Regions from separate parts of the Gordonia sp. UCD-TK1 genome, predicted to be linked through region 2. Evidence: riboswitches for the same ligand, from Rfam matches in the RefSeq annotation. Region 2 holds a riboswitch; the other holds the start of a gene.

Region 1 (7,659 bases), on a different contig from region 2:
ACAACGAGAAGTCCTTCACACCGGACGGGTTCTACCGGTCCGGGGACAAGGTCACCCGGCTGCCGTCGGGGCACCTGGCCGTGACCGGCCGCATCAAGGACACCATCGTGCGCGCCGGGGAGAACGTCGCCGCCGACGACGTCGAGGAGAACCTCCTCGCCCACGATTCGGTCCGGCAGGTCGCGGTGGTCGGCCTCCCCGACGACGCACTCGGCGAGAAGATCTGCGCCGCCGTGGTCCTCTCGCACGAACACCCGGCGGGCCGGCCGCTCGAGCTGGCGACGATCCGTACGTTCCTCGCCGAACGCGGTCTCGCGTCCTTCAAACTGCCCGACGTGGTCCGCGTCGTGACCACCCTGCCGGTCACCGCGGTCGGCAAGATCGACAAGAAGGTGCTTCGAGAGACGCTGCTGGCCCCACCGACCGGCTGAGGTCCCCCCGCTCCCTGAGGTGCGAGGAGCGAAAGCCACCGGGCCGAGCAAGCGACGAAGGAGCGCGTCGAGGTCTACGAGCCTCGAAGGGCCTGGTGACGCAGCGCAGGAACCAGCCACCCTCACACCGGGGCGAGCGGCACGATCCCGGGATGGCTGTCGAGGTAGCGCTTGGTGAACGTGCACACCGGCCGGAGGCGGGCACCCTGTTCGCGGGTGTAGTGCACGGCGCTACGGGTGAGTCGCGTGGCGAGTCCGTGTCCGCTGTATTCGTCGTAGAGCACGGTGTGCAGCACGGTGATGGTGGTCTGACCGTCCGCCGACTCGGTCGAATAACCGAGCACGCCGACCAGGTCGCCGGCGACCCAGAGTTCGAATCGGTCGCGGTCGGGATTGTGTACCACCTGCGAGATTTGTTGCAGGATGGACTTCGCCGACTGTGGTGGTCGCTGACGATGCTTGCGTAGCACCCGACCCTCCTCACCTCGTGATCGCGGACATCGGATCACCGGCGCGTACCTGCCACACGCGACAGCGCCACCCCTGTGATCCGGGTCACACGGTACCTTACGGAACCGTAACTGCCGACCCCGATCGTGTGATCGTCGCAAATCGATACGGTCTTCCCCACCCGCACGACCCGACCGGACGATGCGATGTAGGGTGGCGGACGCACGACAACTACACACCGCGGGGGCTCTCACGATGACCGAGGGCTGAGATGGCGACGGGCGGTCGCCGACCGCTCGAACCTGTCCGGGTAATGCCGGCGTAGGGAGACCAGCCATGGGCACACGTGTATCCACCACCCGCAACAGCAGCGCACCCGCCGATTCCGGGTTCCTGACCCTCGGCCCGATCGAGGGCAGCGCCAAGCACTACCTCGCCGTCGACGACCTGCGTGTGCCGCAGCGTCGAATCCAGCTCACCAACGGCGAACACCTCGACGTCTACGACACCTCCGGCCCCTACACCGATACGGCGGCGCACATCGACGTCGAGAAGGGCCTCACCCCCACCCGCGACAGCTGGCATCGGCCCGACCCGATCGACGGCGCGAGCACCCAGCTGGCCTGGGCGCGTGCCGGCATCATCACCGACGAGATGCGGTTCATCGCCGCCCGGGAGGGCGTCGACGCCGAACTGGTCCGGTCGGAGGTCGCCATCGGCCGCGCGGTCATCCCGGCCAACCACCGCCACCCCGAGTCCGAACCGATGATCATAGGCAAGAACTTCGCGGTGAAAGTCAATGCGAACATCGGTAATTCGGCGGTGCGCAGCTCGATCTCCGACGAGGTCGAGAAGATGGTGTGGGCCACCCGCTGGGGCGCCGACACGATCATGGATCTCTCGACCGGCGCCGACATCCACACCACCCGCGAGTGGATCATGCGTAACTCGCCGGTCCCCGTGGGGACGGTTCCGATCTACCAGGCGCTGGAGAAGGTCAACGGCGATCCCGCCTCGCTGACCTGGGAACTGTATCGCGACACCGTCATCGAGCAGGCGGAGCAGGGCGTCGATTATATGACCGTCCATGCCGGTGTCCTGCTGCGCTACGTTCCGCTGACCGCGAAGCGGGTGACGGGCATCGTCTCGCGCGGCGGTTCGATCATGGCGGCCTGGTGTCTCGCGCACCACCGGGAGTCGTTCCTGTACACGCACTTCGACGAGTTGTGCGAGATCTTCCGCCGCTACGACATCACGTTCTCCCTCGGCGACGGCTTGCGCCCCGGATCGATCGCCGACGCGAACGACGAGGCCCAGTTCGCCGAACTCCGCACTCTCGGCGAGCTGACCGCGATCGCCAAATCGCATGGTGTGCAGGTCATGATCGAAGGCCCCGGGCACGTCCCGATGCACAAGATCGCCGAGAACGTGCGCCTGGAGGAGGAGCTGTGCGAGGAGGCCCCCTTCTACACCCTGGGTCCGCTCGCCACCGACATCGCGCCGGCCTACGACCACATCACCTCGGCCATCGGCGCGGCGATGATCGCTCAGGCCGGCACCGCGATGCTGTGCTACGTGACTCCGAAAGAGCATCTAGGACTTCCGGACCGCGACGACGTCAAGGTCGGCGTGATCACGTACAAGATCGCGGCGCACTCGGCCGACCTGGCCAAAGGCCACCCGCGGGCACAGGAACGCGACGACGCACTGAGCAAGGCGCGCTTCGAGTTCCGCTGGACCGACCAGTTCAATCTCGCCCTCGACCCCGACACCGCGCGCGCATACCACGACGAGACGCTACCCGCCGAGCCCGCGAAGACCGCCCACTTCTGCTCGATGTGCGGACCCAAGTTCTGCTCGATGCGGATCTCGGCGGACGTCCGCGCCTACGCCGAGGAGCACGGTCTCGTCACCGCGGACGACATCGACCGGACTATCGCCGAGGGCATGGCCGCGAAGTCGGCCGAGTTCGCCGAGGCCGGTAACCGCGTGTACCTCCCGCTCCAGACGACCGGCGGCGCCTGATGCGCACAGACGACGCACGACGACGCACAGTCGACGCGAATCAGCGCACGGTCGACGAACAGGCCTACACGGGACTCCCGCTGTCACCGCCCGGAACGGCCCCGGTACGGGTCCTGACGATCGCGGGTTCGGACTCCGGCGGGGGCGCGGGAATACAGGCAGACATGCGCACCTTCGCCCTGCTCGGGGTGCACGGGTGTGTCGCGGTGACCGCGGTGACGGTCCAGAACTCGGTGGGCGTGAGCGGGTTCGAGGAGATCTCACCGCAGACCGTGGCGGCGCAGATCGACTCCGTGTCCGGTGACATCGGTGTGGCCGCGGCGAAGACCGGGATGCTCGCGTCGGCGCCCATCATCGAGGCCATCGTCGAGCAGTGCCGCACGAGCGGTATCGGCCGGGACACATCCGTTCCGCTGGTGGTCGATCCGGTGTGCGCGTCGATGCACGGCAACCAGCTGCTCGCCGACTCGGCACTCGACACCCTGCGGCACAGCCTGTTTCCCCTCGCGACGGTGGTGACCCCGAACCTGGACGAGGTTCGCCTGATCACCGGGATCGAGGTCACCGATACCGCGTCGCAACGCGACGCGGCCAGGGCGCTGCTCGATCTCGGGCCGCGCTGGGCGCTGGTGAAAGGCGGGCACCTACGAAGCTCGGACCACTCCCCCGATCTGCTCTACGACGGCCACCGGTTCATCGAGCTCAGCCACGAACGCATCGACACCCCGCATGACCACGGCGCCGGCGACACCCTCGCCGCCGCGATCGCATGCGCGCTGGCCCACGGGCACGACGTTCCCGCGGCGGTCGGCTTCGGCAAGGACTGGGTGACCCGCTGCCTGGCCGCTGCGTATCCACTGGGCGCCGGCCACGGTCCGGTCAATCCGCTGTGGCGTGTGGGCGTCGGGTCGGCGGACTGACGCGACGCCGGTTCCGAACCCGAGAAACAGACAACGCTCCCCGACGGCGACCGGCGCCATCGGGGAGCGTTGTCTGTGTCGAGGGACCGTCAGGCGGTTCCGCTGAGGGCCTTGCTCTTCAAGTGCTCGAACTCCTGGGGTGTGATCGCGCCCGAGTCGAGCAGGTTCTTCGCGTCGGCGATCTGCTGGGTCGGCGAGGTGCCTGCGACGGACCGGATGTACTCGTCGGACGCCTGCTTGGCCTCGCTGTAGGCCTCACGCTGACGCTCGGCCATCCCCTTGCCCTTGGCGAGCAGGTACACGATGGCGGTGAGGTACGGGAGGAAGATCAAGAAGACAATCCAGGCCGCCTTCTGCCAGCCCGACGCGGCCTTGTCCCGGAACAGGTCGCTGATGATGTGCCACAGGACGATCAGGTAGGCCACGAACGCGAAGATGACGATCGTGTACCAGATGAAGTCCCAGAATGAATCCCACATCGGAGTGTCTCCCTTGTCTAGAAGAAATCGGCGAGTTCAGAGCCGAGCACATGAACCGTTATGAAGCATTACACAGCACCGACCTCGACACCGTGACGAACTGGAAAGATGTTCGTGAAATCGTGTGAAAAGACCATTGCGGGCGCAATTCCTCCGATTTCGCCCCGCACGATCACAACTTCGCGAAGGGCGACATGGAATCTCACCCGGTAGGTATCGAGAAGGTCGAGCTCGGTCTCGACACGTTCGGGGACATCACCGCCGAACCCGACGGCACATTGCGCTCGGGGTCGCAGACCCTGCGCGATCTGCTCGAGCAGGCCATCCTCGCCGACACGGTCGGCGTCGACTTCCTCGGTGTCGGTGAGCATCACCGGGACGACTACGCGGTGTCGGCACCCGAGGTCGTACTCGGCGCCATCGCGGCGCGCACCACCCGGATGCGTCTCGGTTCGGCCGTCACCGTCCTGAGTTCCGATGATCCGATCCGCGTGTTCCAGCGGTTCTCGACAGTCGATGCGTTGTCGTCGGGTCGTGCCGAGGTGATCCTCGGGCGCGGGTCGTTCACCGAGTCGTTTCCGCTGTTCGGTTTCGACCTCTCCGATTACGAGGAACTGTTCAGCGACAAGCTGGCCCTGTTCGCCGAACTGCGCACCGGCCGACCGGTCTCCTGGTCGGGTTCCACGCGCAGTCCTCTGCAGTCCCAGACGGTCTACCCCGAACTCGAGAACCCGCCCCTGCCGACGTGGATCGCGGTCGGCGGCAGCCCGGAGTCGGTGGTACGTGCCGCGTCGTACGGTCTGCCGCTCATGCTCGCGATCATCGGCGGCGACCCACTGCGCTTCAAGCCGTACGTCGATCTCTATCACCGCGCCCTGCGCGAGATGGACAAACCGCTGATGCCCGTCGGCGTGCACTCACCGGGACATGTCGCCGACACCGACGCGCAGGCACGCGACGACCTGTGGCCGCACTACCGCGAGTACGTCGGGCGCATCGGTCGCGAACGCGGCTGGCCGCCGCCGACCCGCATCGAGTTCGAGCGGTCGACCGGACCCGGCGGCTCGCTCTACGTCGGGTCGCCCGACACCGTCGCCCGCAAGATCGCGTCGACCGTCCAAGCACTGGGACTGAGCCGATTCGACCTGAAGTACTCGCACGGGACACTCGGCCACGCCGAGCTCATGCGCAGTGTCGAGCTCTATGGGACGCAGGTCATCCCGCGGGTGCGCGAACTGCTCAGCGTCGGGTCAGGGTGAGCTGGAAGTCGCCCGCGGGATCGGTCCACGCCGACACGACGGACAGTCCGGCCGACTCGAGTTCTTCCGCGAGCGCCCCCGGCTGGAACTTGGTGCTGATCTCGGTGTGGATCTCGGTTCCCGCGGGCACCCGCCACGATCGGCCCAGCACACCGAAGTACGCGTCGACGTCCCGCCGGGCGCGAAGCCACATCTCGACGCGGTGCTCGCCCGGATTCCAGCGGGCGATGTGTTCGAAGTCGTCGGCGTAGAGCCCGCGAGCGTCGAGGCCGGCACGGAGCACCTCGATCATGTTCCGGTTGAAATCGGCGGTCACACCGGCACTGTCGTCGTAGGCGGCGACGAGCCGCCCGGTGTCCTTGACGAGGTCGGTACCGAGGAGGAAGTAGTCACCCGGAGACAACGAGCCGACCATCGAACGATAGAACTCCGCGCGCGCAGCAGGATCGAAGTTGCCAATCGTGCCACCGAGGAACACCGCGAGGCGCGGGCCGTCGGCGGGCGGGAGATCCAGGTCGGGCTCGGTGAAGTCGGCGACCACGGGGACGACGTCGATCCCGGGATAGTCGACGGCGAGCACTTCGGCTGTCGTCGTGAGCATCTCGGTGCTGACGTCGACGGGGACGTAGGTCGGACGCTCACCGTCGGCGGCCGCGTCCACGAAGGCGTCGAGCAGCAGACGCGTCTTGGTCGATGTGCCCGAGCCCAGTTCGACGATGACGTCGGCACGGGTCGTCGAGGCGATCTCGGCCGACCGCGCGCGCAGGATCGCGGTCTCGCGGCGGGTGGGATAGTACTCGGGCAGACGGGTGATCTCGTCGAAGAGCTTGCTGCCGCGCTCGTCGTACAACCACTTCGTCGGGAGGACCGGCGGTTGCTGCCACAATCCCGAGAGTGCGTCTGCGGCAAGGCCCCCGATGGCCGTCTCCCCGGTGGTCGCCGTCACCGGGGTGTCGCTGTCGAGGCTCATCGGGCCAGCCGGAGTCCCGAGAAGACCCAGCGCGACGGCGCCGGGAAGAAGTTCCGGTACGTCAGTCGTTCGTGACCCACAGGCGTCACCGCGCTCGCCCCGCGCAGCACATGCTGGTCGGACATGAACTTGCCGTTGTATTCACCCACCGCGCCGTTGGCGGGCACGAAGCCGGGATAGGGCAGGTACGCACTGGCCGTCCACTCCCACACATCCCCGATCATCGCCGCACCGACGCGGCCGGGATGACATCGGTCCGGGTCGAGCAGGGCCCCGCGCTCGGTACCCAGTGAGCCGGCAGCGATCTCCCACTCGAATTCGGTGGGCAGCCGGGCCCCCGCCCAGCGGGCGTAGGCGTCGGCCTCGTAGAACGAGACGTGCAGGACGGGCTCGTCGGGCACGATCCGCCGCCGGCCGGACAGGGTGTACGTCGTCCAGTCCGACGGGTCGGTGGAGCGCGCACCCGTTTCGTCGCGCCAGTATCCCGGTGCGTCCCATCCGGTCTGGCGGATGGTCGCCCACCCGTCGGACAACCAGAATTCGGCGCGCCGGTAACCGTCGTCGGCCATGAACTCCAGCCAGTCGGCGTTGGTGACCGCGCGGTCGGCTATCTCGAAGTCCTCGAGATACACCCGGTGCCGGGGGCCCTCGTTGTCGTAGGAGAATCCGCTGCCCAACGCGCCGATCTCGTTGACGCCGCCCTCGAACTGCCGCCAGCCCAACGCTTTCGCGATGCCCGGTTCGTCGGGTTCGCGATCGATGTACACCGGCCCGAACGTATTGGTGGAGAAGAGATGCTTGATGTCCATGAGCAGCAGCTCTTGGTGCTGCTGTTCGTGATTGAAGCCGAGTTCGACGAGTTCGAGTGCGGCCTCGTCGAGGTCGCCGCGCTCGAGGAGATCCACCATCGCGGCGTCGACATGCTCGCGGTAGCGGGTCACATCGCGGACACCCGGCCGCGTGACGAGACCGCGATCAGGTCGTGGATGCCGTTCTCCCACAGCCTCGTAGTAGCTGTTGAACAGGTACCGGAACGTGTCGTCGTAGACCTTGTACGCGGGGTCACGCCGCAGGATGAACTCCTCGAAGAACCAGGTGACGTGCGCCCGGTGCCATTTCGCCGGG
Region 2 (7,659 bases):
GCAACTGATCATCAAAGCCGACCTCAACGACCTCATCCGCGAAGCCGGACTCGCCACCACCGCCACCGGCACCCTGCTGCCCATCCGGGACTTGATCACGATGGCCGCCGACATGCAACCCTGGCTCGCGATCTTCAAAGACGCCACCACCGTCCCCCTGCACTTCGGACGGGGCAAACGCCTGGCCACCCGCGAACAACGCCTCGTCTCCTTCGCCCGTCCCGACGGGGAAGTGTGTTCGGCACCCGGGTGCGATCAACCCGCCACCCACGTCGAGCTTCATCACGCCGAACGAGACTGGGCCAAGGGCGGTCTCACCGACATCGACGACCTCGCCCCGGCCTGTCCCCGTCACAACCGCATGGTCGGCGACCAACCCGGCCAATACACCACCCGCATCGCCCGATCCGGCCCCGACGAAGGCCGCTGCCTGTGGCGGTTGAACGCCGAACCCGGCGCACCGCCCAACCCCGAACACATCAACCGCCGACCCGACATACCCCGGCGGTTCGCACAACACCTGAACACCGTGCGCAACGAGATCCACGGACCTGCCACCCGGTCCGGCGACCAGTCGCGCCCCGACGCCGTCGGCTACGGCGACCGCGGCCGGCGCCTCGAACTCGCCTACCGCGAACTCGTCCATCCGCGAACACCGCCGGAGCACCTCACCACCCCACCGCTGACCCCGGTCGAAGCAGCACTCGCACGCATACTCGCTGACCACGCGTGATTGCACACAACACGAGGGGCCCGGCATCGGAATGCCGGGCCCCTCGTGGGTGTCAGTGCGCCTGATCAGATCAGGCCTGCGGTGCCTCCGCGAAGTTGCGGGTGACCGCCGGGTCGACCGGGATGCCCGGGCCCGTCGTCGTGGAGACGGTGACCTTCTTGATGTAGCGGCCCTTGGCGGCCGACGGCTTGGCGCGCATGATCTCGTCGTAGGCAGCGCCGTAGTTCTCGGCCAGCTTGGCCGGGTCGAACGAGGCCTTGCCGATGACGAAGTGCAGGTTCGCAGCCTTGTCGACGCGGAAGTTGATCTTGCCGCCCTTGATGTCGTTGACGGCCTTGGTGACGTCGGTGGTCACGGTGCCCGTCTTCGGGTTCGGCATCAGGCCGCGGGGTCCGAGGACACGCGCGATACGGCCGACCTTGGCCATCTGATCCGGGGTGGCGATCGCGGCGTCGAAGTCCAGCCAACCGCCCTGGATGCGCTCGATCAGATCCTCGGCGCCGACCTCGTCGGCACCGGCGGCGGTGGCCTCGGCGGCCTTGTCGCCGGCGGCGAACACGATCACGCGGGCAGTCTTACCGGTGCCGTGCGGCAGATTGACGGTGCCTCGAACCATCTGGTCTGCCTTACGGGGGTCGACGCCCAGCCGGATCGCGACCTCGACGGTCGCGTCGGTGTTCTTCGACGACGTGTCCTTGGCCAGCTCCACAGCCTCCAGCGGGCTGTACAGCTTGGTCTTGTCGACCTTCTCGGCCGCGGCCGCGTAGGCCTTGCTCTTCTTGCTCATTGCTCTGTTCCTTCTCCGCCGTCAGTCGGCGGGGTGTGTGGTGCGGGCCGAGCCGGCCCTCCCACGGTGATGATGAGGTCTGTCAGCCTTCGACGGTGTCGAGAGCGCGAGATCGCAAGCTCACTCGACGGTGATGCCCATGGACCGAGCAGTACCGGCGATGATCTTCGCGGCCTGGTCGATGTCATTGGCGTTCAGGTCTTCGGCCTTGGTCTTGGCGATCTCACGGACCTGGTCCATGCTCACCTTGCCGACCTTGTTGGTGTGGGGCTCGCCGGAGCCCTTCTGCAGGCCGGCGGCCTTCAGCAGGAGCTTCGCAGCCGGCGGGGTCTTCAACTTGAAGTCGAAGGAGCGATCTTCGTACACGAAGATCTCGACCGGGATGACGTTGCCGCGCTGCGACTCGGTCGCCGCGTTGTACGCCTTGCAGAACTCCATGATGTTCACGCCGTGCTGACCGAGCGCCGGACCCACGGGCGGGGCCGGGTTGGCCTGGCCTGCCGAGATCTGGAGCTTGATGATCCCGGCGAGCTTCTTCTTCTTGGGAGGCATCTTCTGTTCCTTGCTTGTTTCCTTGCGAATTCACGCCCGCTGGAGACGTGAAAGTTCTGGGTTGGTGGTCCGGCCCTAGATCTTCTCGACCTGGTTGAACCCGAGCTCGACCGGCGTCTCGCGACCGAAGATCGACACGAGGACCTTGACCTTGCGCTGCTCGGCGTTGACCTCGCTGATCGACGCGGGCAGCGTGGCGAACGGGCCGTCCATGACGGTGACCGACTCGCCGACCTCGAAGTCGACCTCGATGACGTTCGACGCGGCGGCAGCTGCGGCCTCGACGCCCTCGGCGGCGGCACCGCGCGACGCGGCGGGCTTCTTGGCCTCGGTCCGCGGCATCAGGAACTGCAGCACCTCGTTGAGCGAGAGCGGCGACGGCTTGCTGGTCATCCCGACGAAGCCGGTGACACCCGGCGTGTTGCGCACGGCGCCCCACGACTCGTCGTTGAGCTCCATGCGGACGAGGATGTAGCCCGGCAGCACCTTGCGGTTGACCTTCTTGGGCTGGCCGTTCTTGATCTCGGTGACCTCTTCGGTCGGCACCTCGACCTGGAAGATGTAGTCGCCGACGTCGAGGTTCTGCACGCGGGTCTCGAGGTTGGCCTTGACCTTGTTCTCGTAACCGGCGTAGCTGTGGATCACGTACCAGTCGCCGGGCGCGCGCCGGAGCTGCTTGCGCAGTTCCTCGACCGGATCGACCTCAACCGCTTCGACCTCGGCCTCTTCGACAGGGGCCTCGTCGACAGGGGCCTCGTCGGCGGCGGCCTCGTCAACCGCGGCCTCGTCGGCATCCTCGGAGACGGTGTCCTCGGCGGGGGCCTCGTCACCCTCGACGACCGCGTCGTCGGCGACCGCGTCACCCTCGGTGTCCACCGCGTCGGTCACGGCCGCGTCGACAGCGTCGACGTCGGCAGCAGCCACGTCGACGGAATCGGTCGAGGCGAGTTCGTTCTCCGGGGTGCTCACTGCAGCCCACGCTCCTTATGGTTCATCTGGCGGTCGTATTCCTCGTCGCCGGCCGAGCCCACCGCGTGGGTCAGCCGAACAACCAGAGCACGCCCTTGGCGAAGGCGAGGTCGAGGCCGGCAATGAACGCGGTCATCACGATGACGAACACGAGCACGACGATCGTGTAGGTGATCATCTCGCGCCGCGTAGGCCAGATGACCTTCTTCAGCTCGGCGACGACCTGCGTCAGGAAGACCCAGATCCGTACGAACGGATTCCGGCTCTCCTCGGCAGACGCCTTCTTCTTGGTCTTGCGTTCCTTGACGGCGACGGACCCCGTGTCGGAGTCGGCGTCACCGTCGGTTGCACCCGCCGCCGAGCGACGTCCGCGAGCCGAGCGCTTACCGGACGGACGCAGCTCCTTCGCGGTTCCGGTCGACGTGTCGTCGTCCGTACCCGCGTCGATGGCCTCGTCGCGACCGTCGAGCTCAGCCGCGGCCGAATCGGCCGCAGAACCCTCTGCGGCGTCTTTGGCGCGGGCGGCCCGGTCTCGCTTGCTCAACTTCGCGGTCCTCTCGTCAGCGTGTGCCCTTCACCAGGGCAGGGGCGACAGGACTTGAACCTGCAACCTGCGGTTTTGGAGACCGCTGCTCTGCCAATTGAGCTACGCCCCTTTGCGACGCCCGCCACCGGAGTGGTCGGCGTTGCCGTCCTTCTCGATCCGGCCTCGCGGCCCGTCGACGTTTCGTCGCCGACAAAACCAACGCGCCACCCTATGGGTAGCGCGCAAGTCTGAATCAATCAGACACTTCAGTGTAGATCACCGGGGCGGTGGACCCAAAACGGGCTCGCCTCCGCTCCCCCGACGACCGTACACGCCACCCGCCCGTGAGCCGCCCGAACGGCTCGCGACCGGTCGATCAGTTGAACTGGATGACGGCCTGCGCGCGTCCGAAGATGCGGCGATCGCCCTGCTTGGCGGTGATGGCGATGGTCCCGCGGCGGGTCGCGGGATCGAGCGACTTCACCTTGCCGGTGAAGTCGACGGCCGCGCTGTCGTCGGCCGGGACGTACACCGGGCTGGTGAAGCGCACGTTGTACTCGCAGAAAGCCGCCGGGTCACCGATGAACTCGGAGACGAAGCTCGCGCCGAGCCCCATCGTCTGCATGCCGTGCGCGACGACGTCGTCCATGCCGGCCGCGTTCACGACGTGGTCGGAGAAGTGGATCGGGTTGGGGTCGCCGGCCACGCCCGCATAGTTCGCGAGATTGCCGCGCGTCAGCAGGTAGCGCTTGGGCGTGAGTTCCTGACCCACCGTGAGCGTGTCGAAGTCGACGGCACCGAAGGCGCCCGGCGACTGCGTCGGGTCGGGGAGGTCGTAGCGACCCGCCTTCGGCTCGACGGTGTGCCCGGATTCGCCGATGGCGTCGACCTTGATCATCACGTGGTCGAGGGACGCCTCGAGTTCCGGGTCGACGTCCATGCCGGGACGCGCGGCCAGGGAGGTCCACGTGGTCATGACCGGCTCGTCGTGCTGGTTCCAGATGACGTTCTTGGTGACCATCAGGTCGATCATCTCGGGACTGCTCACGTGCCGGAACGACTCGAGCGAGACGTCGCAGATCAGGCGGTCCCCGACCTTCATCGGCTGGTGGTAGACCAGCCGCTGGTCGGTCTGCATGATCTGCCACATGTCGTAGCCGGTGACGACGTCTTCGAAGAGCTTGCGCTGGGCGATGATCCCGAGCACCGACACATAGGTCGGCGCGGCGATCAGGCGGTCGTGACCGAAGGCCCGGGCGCCCTCCTCGCTCCAGTGGGTCGGGTGCGCATCCTGCACCGCCATCGCGTGCTTACGGATCTCCTCGCGGCCGATCTCGTAATAGTCGTCGACCGTGTAATGGAAGCCGACAAGGCTCTGGGTGTGGGCGGCGATCTCGTCGGGGGTCGGCTTCGCGCCACCGTTCGACGCCTCGTCCGGACGATCCTGGATCTCGGCTCCGCTTACCTGTGACATTGAGCTCTACTCCTTCGGCCGACACAGCAAGACGGGCTGCCTCATCGAGAGGCAGCCCGCTGCTGGTGGTACTTCGAAACGGCCGACGACAGCGTCAGCGCGATTCCTTGTGCCCCTGATGCTTGCCGCAGTTCGGGCAGAACTTCTTGATCTCGAGGCGATCGGGATCGTTGCGGCGGTTCTTCTTCGTGATGTAGTTACGGTGCTTGCACACCTCGCAGGCCAAGGTGATCTTGGGGCGAACATCTGTTGAGGAGGCCACTTGATTGCCTTCTTTCGGGTGGTACGTGGTCGGGTTCGGAAGTTCCCTCAGGGCTTGCGACCCTTGCGCTCGGTTCCGGTCGGACCCGATGTGTAGCGGTGGAGGGACTCGATCCCTCGACCTCACGATTATGAGTCGTGCGCTCTAACCAGCTGAGCTACACCGCCCCGCGGACTTCTCGTCCAGCGAGCCCCCTGACGGAATCGAACCGTCGACCTTTTCCTTACCATGGAAACGCTCTGCCGACTGAGCTAAGGGGGCGTGCCCCGGGCGGTTGTGCCCGAGAGCCTTAACGAGGTTACACACTCGCGTCTGCGCTAGACAAATCGCTGGTCGGAGACCGTCTGTAGAGCAGTTTCGCGAGAATGGACCACGCTGTGGCAGGTATAGGATTCGAACCTATGTAGCTTGCGCGACGGATTTACAATCCGCTCCCTTTGGCCGCTCGGGCAACCTGCCGTGCCGCTCTTCCGGCCACCGTGACGGCCGTACGAACAACGCCGTGAAGAATACAACGAACACCGCATCAACGCGCAAACCAGCTGGTCAACAGGCCGGGACATGGTCGTGGCACAGGCGTCCCACTGCGACCCCCACTCCTGCTACTGTGGCTGCGTTCTGACACGGGGTGCTCCGCGACGCGGGGCTGAGATGAGACCCGAGAACCTGTCCAGGTAATGCTGACGAAGGGATGTCATGTCTGTGCATGCGCACGTGCCGGTCTCCGGCCGATTCTCCGACCACCTCTGGGAGGAGACGAAGAGGTTGCGGACGGCGATCGACGACCTCGAGTTCCTGCGGCGGCTCGGCGACGGGACGCTGCCACTCGAGGTGTTCCGCACCTACATGGAGCAGGACTCGCTGTACCTGGCCGGGTACGCGAAGGCCCTCGCCATCCTGGCGTCGAAATCCCCCGACCCGCAGACCGCGGGGTTCTGGGCGAACTCGTCGGCCACCGCGGCCACCGTCGAGTCGGCGCTCCACGGCGACCTGCTCAACGGCGGCCAGCTGCCTCCGCGTGAGGGCGAACCCGAGCCGTCGCCGGCGTGCCTGGGGTACGTGTCCTACCTGACGGCCGTCGCCGCGACCGAGTCGTATGCGGTCGGCGCGGCCGCGGCCTTGCCCTGCTTCTGGATCTACGCGGAAGTCGGCCGGGCCCTGGCCGCGAGTGCCGCCCAGGTGCTCGCCGCCGACCCGAACCACCCCTACGCGCAGTGGGTGACCACCTACGACGCCCCGGAGTTCCAGGAATCCGCCTCGCGGGCAAGGGAACTCGTGGACGAGGCCGCGGCGCACGCCGGCGAGCGGGAGCGGGCCGCGATGGCCACGGCGTTCACCGTCGCCACCCGGTTCGAGCTTCTGTTCTGGGACACCGCGCTGAACCCGCAACCGTGGCCCGCCGCATGAGCGCCCGCATGAGCGCCCGCGCGCGCCGCCTCCTCACCGCGCTCGCCGCCGCGGTCGTCGCGTCGTCGGCGATCACCGCGTGCGGTTCGGGCGCCGGTTCGGACGGCACCATCCGATTCGCGCTCGACTGGTCCCCGAACACCAACCACACGGGATTGTTCGTGGCGCAGCAGCGCGGCTGGTTCGAGGAGGCCGGACTCGACGTCGAGATCCTGCCGTACAACAACACCGCCGTGGACACCATCGTGGACGCGGGCAACGCCGAGTTCGGGATCAGCACCCACAACTCGTCGACCTTCTCGCGGGCATCGGGCGCGCACACCATCTCCGTGTTCGCGCCGCTGCAGAAGTGGGCCACCGGCATCGGTGTCCGCGCCGACCGCCGCGACATCACGAGCCCGAAGGACCTCGACGGGAAGACATACGCCGGTTTCGGCGACCCGGGCGAGGAGAAGACCCTCGAGCAGGTGATCCGAAACGACGGCGGCACCGGCGAGTTCACCTCGGTGACCCTCGGGACCTCGGCATACGAGGCGGTCTACTCCGGTCAGGCCGACTTCACCGTCTCCTATCTCGCGTGGGAGGGCATCGAGGCCGAGCATCGCGGAACCCCGATGAGGTACTTCCACTACACCGACTTCGGTTTCCCGGAGGCATACGCGATCGTCGTCGACGCCAACGAGGACTGGCTGGCGGACAACCCGGACCGCGCGGCGGCCTTCGTGACGGCGCTGCAGCGCGGTTACCAGGCAGCGGCCGACGACCCGGACGCGGCGGCCCGCGACCTCCTCGCCGCCAACCCCGGTGCGTTCAACGACGAGCAGTTGGTGTTCGAGAGCCAGCGCATGCTCGCCGGTCAGTACATGAAGGACGCCGACGGCCGGGTCGGGCGACAGACGCTCGAACAGTGGGCCGGGAACTCCGGGTTCCTGTACCGCAGCGGTCTGCT

What was found. A riboswitch is a leader RNA that binds a small molecule or an ion and turns the genes downstream of it on or off. The one in region 2 is predicted to bind thiamine pyrophosphate.
Region 1: linked by a shared signal. The riboswitch ahead of thiC (phosphomethylpyrimidine synthase ThiC) and the one ahead of A9310_RS02635 (TenA family protein) in region 2 are both predicted to bind thiamine pyrophosphate.

The regions. Positions count from the first base shown of each region.
Region 1 covers NZ_LZMP01000014.1:30,370-38,028, forward strand. Annotated here, with positions in the region: gene A9310_RS10100 ((2,3-dihydroxybenzoyl)adenylate synthase) at 1-431, shown strand, start outside; gene A9310_RS10105 (GNAT family N-acetyltransferase) at 554-901, opposite strand; TPP riboswitch at 1,121-1,210, shown strand; gene thiC (phosphomethylpyrimidine synthase ThiC) at 1,218-2,906, shown strand; gene thiD (bifunctional hydroxymethylpyrimidine kinase/phosphomethylpyrimidine kinase) at 2,906-3,826, shown strand; gene A9310_RS10120 (SHOCT domain-containing protein) at 3,916-4,305, opposite strand; gene A9310_RS10125 (LLM class flavin-dependent oxidoreductase) at 4,500-5,564, shown strand; gene egtD (L-histidine N(alpha)-methyltransferase) at 5,545-6,534, opposite strand; gene egtB (ergothioneine biosynthesis protein EgtB) at 6,531-7,659, opposite strand, start outside.
Region 2 covers NZ_LZMP01000002.1:255,601-263,259, reverse strand. Annotated here, with positions in the region: gene A9310_RS02690 (HNH endonuclease signature motif containing protein) at 1-733, shown strand, start outside; gene rplA (50S ribosomal protein L1) at 804-1,520, opposite strand; gene rplK (50S ribosomal protein L11) at 1,641-2,072, opposite strand; gene nusG (transcription termination/antitermination protein NusG) at 2,148-3,041, opposite strand; gene secE (preprotein translocase subunit SecE) at 3,112-3,585, opposite strand; tRNA gene A9310_RS02665 (tRNA-Trp) at 3,625-3,697, opposite strand; gene A9310_RS02660 (fused (3R)-hydroxyacyl-ACP dehydratase subunits HadA/HadB) at 3,944-5,041, opposite strand; gene rpmG (50S ribosomal protein L33) at 5,136-5,303, opposite strand; tRNA gene A9310_RS02650 (tRNA-Met) at 5,397-5,470, opposite strand; tRNA gene A9310_RS02645 (tRNA-Thr) at 5,492-5,564, opposite strand; tRNA gene A9310_RS02640 (tRNA-Tyr) at 5,682-5,762, opposite strand; TPP riboswitch at 5,918-6,012, shown strand; gene A9310_RS02635 (TenA family protein) at 6,000-6,710, shown strand; gene A9310_RS02630 (ABC transporter substrate-binding protein) at 6,719-7,659, shown strand, end outside.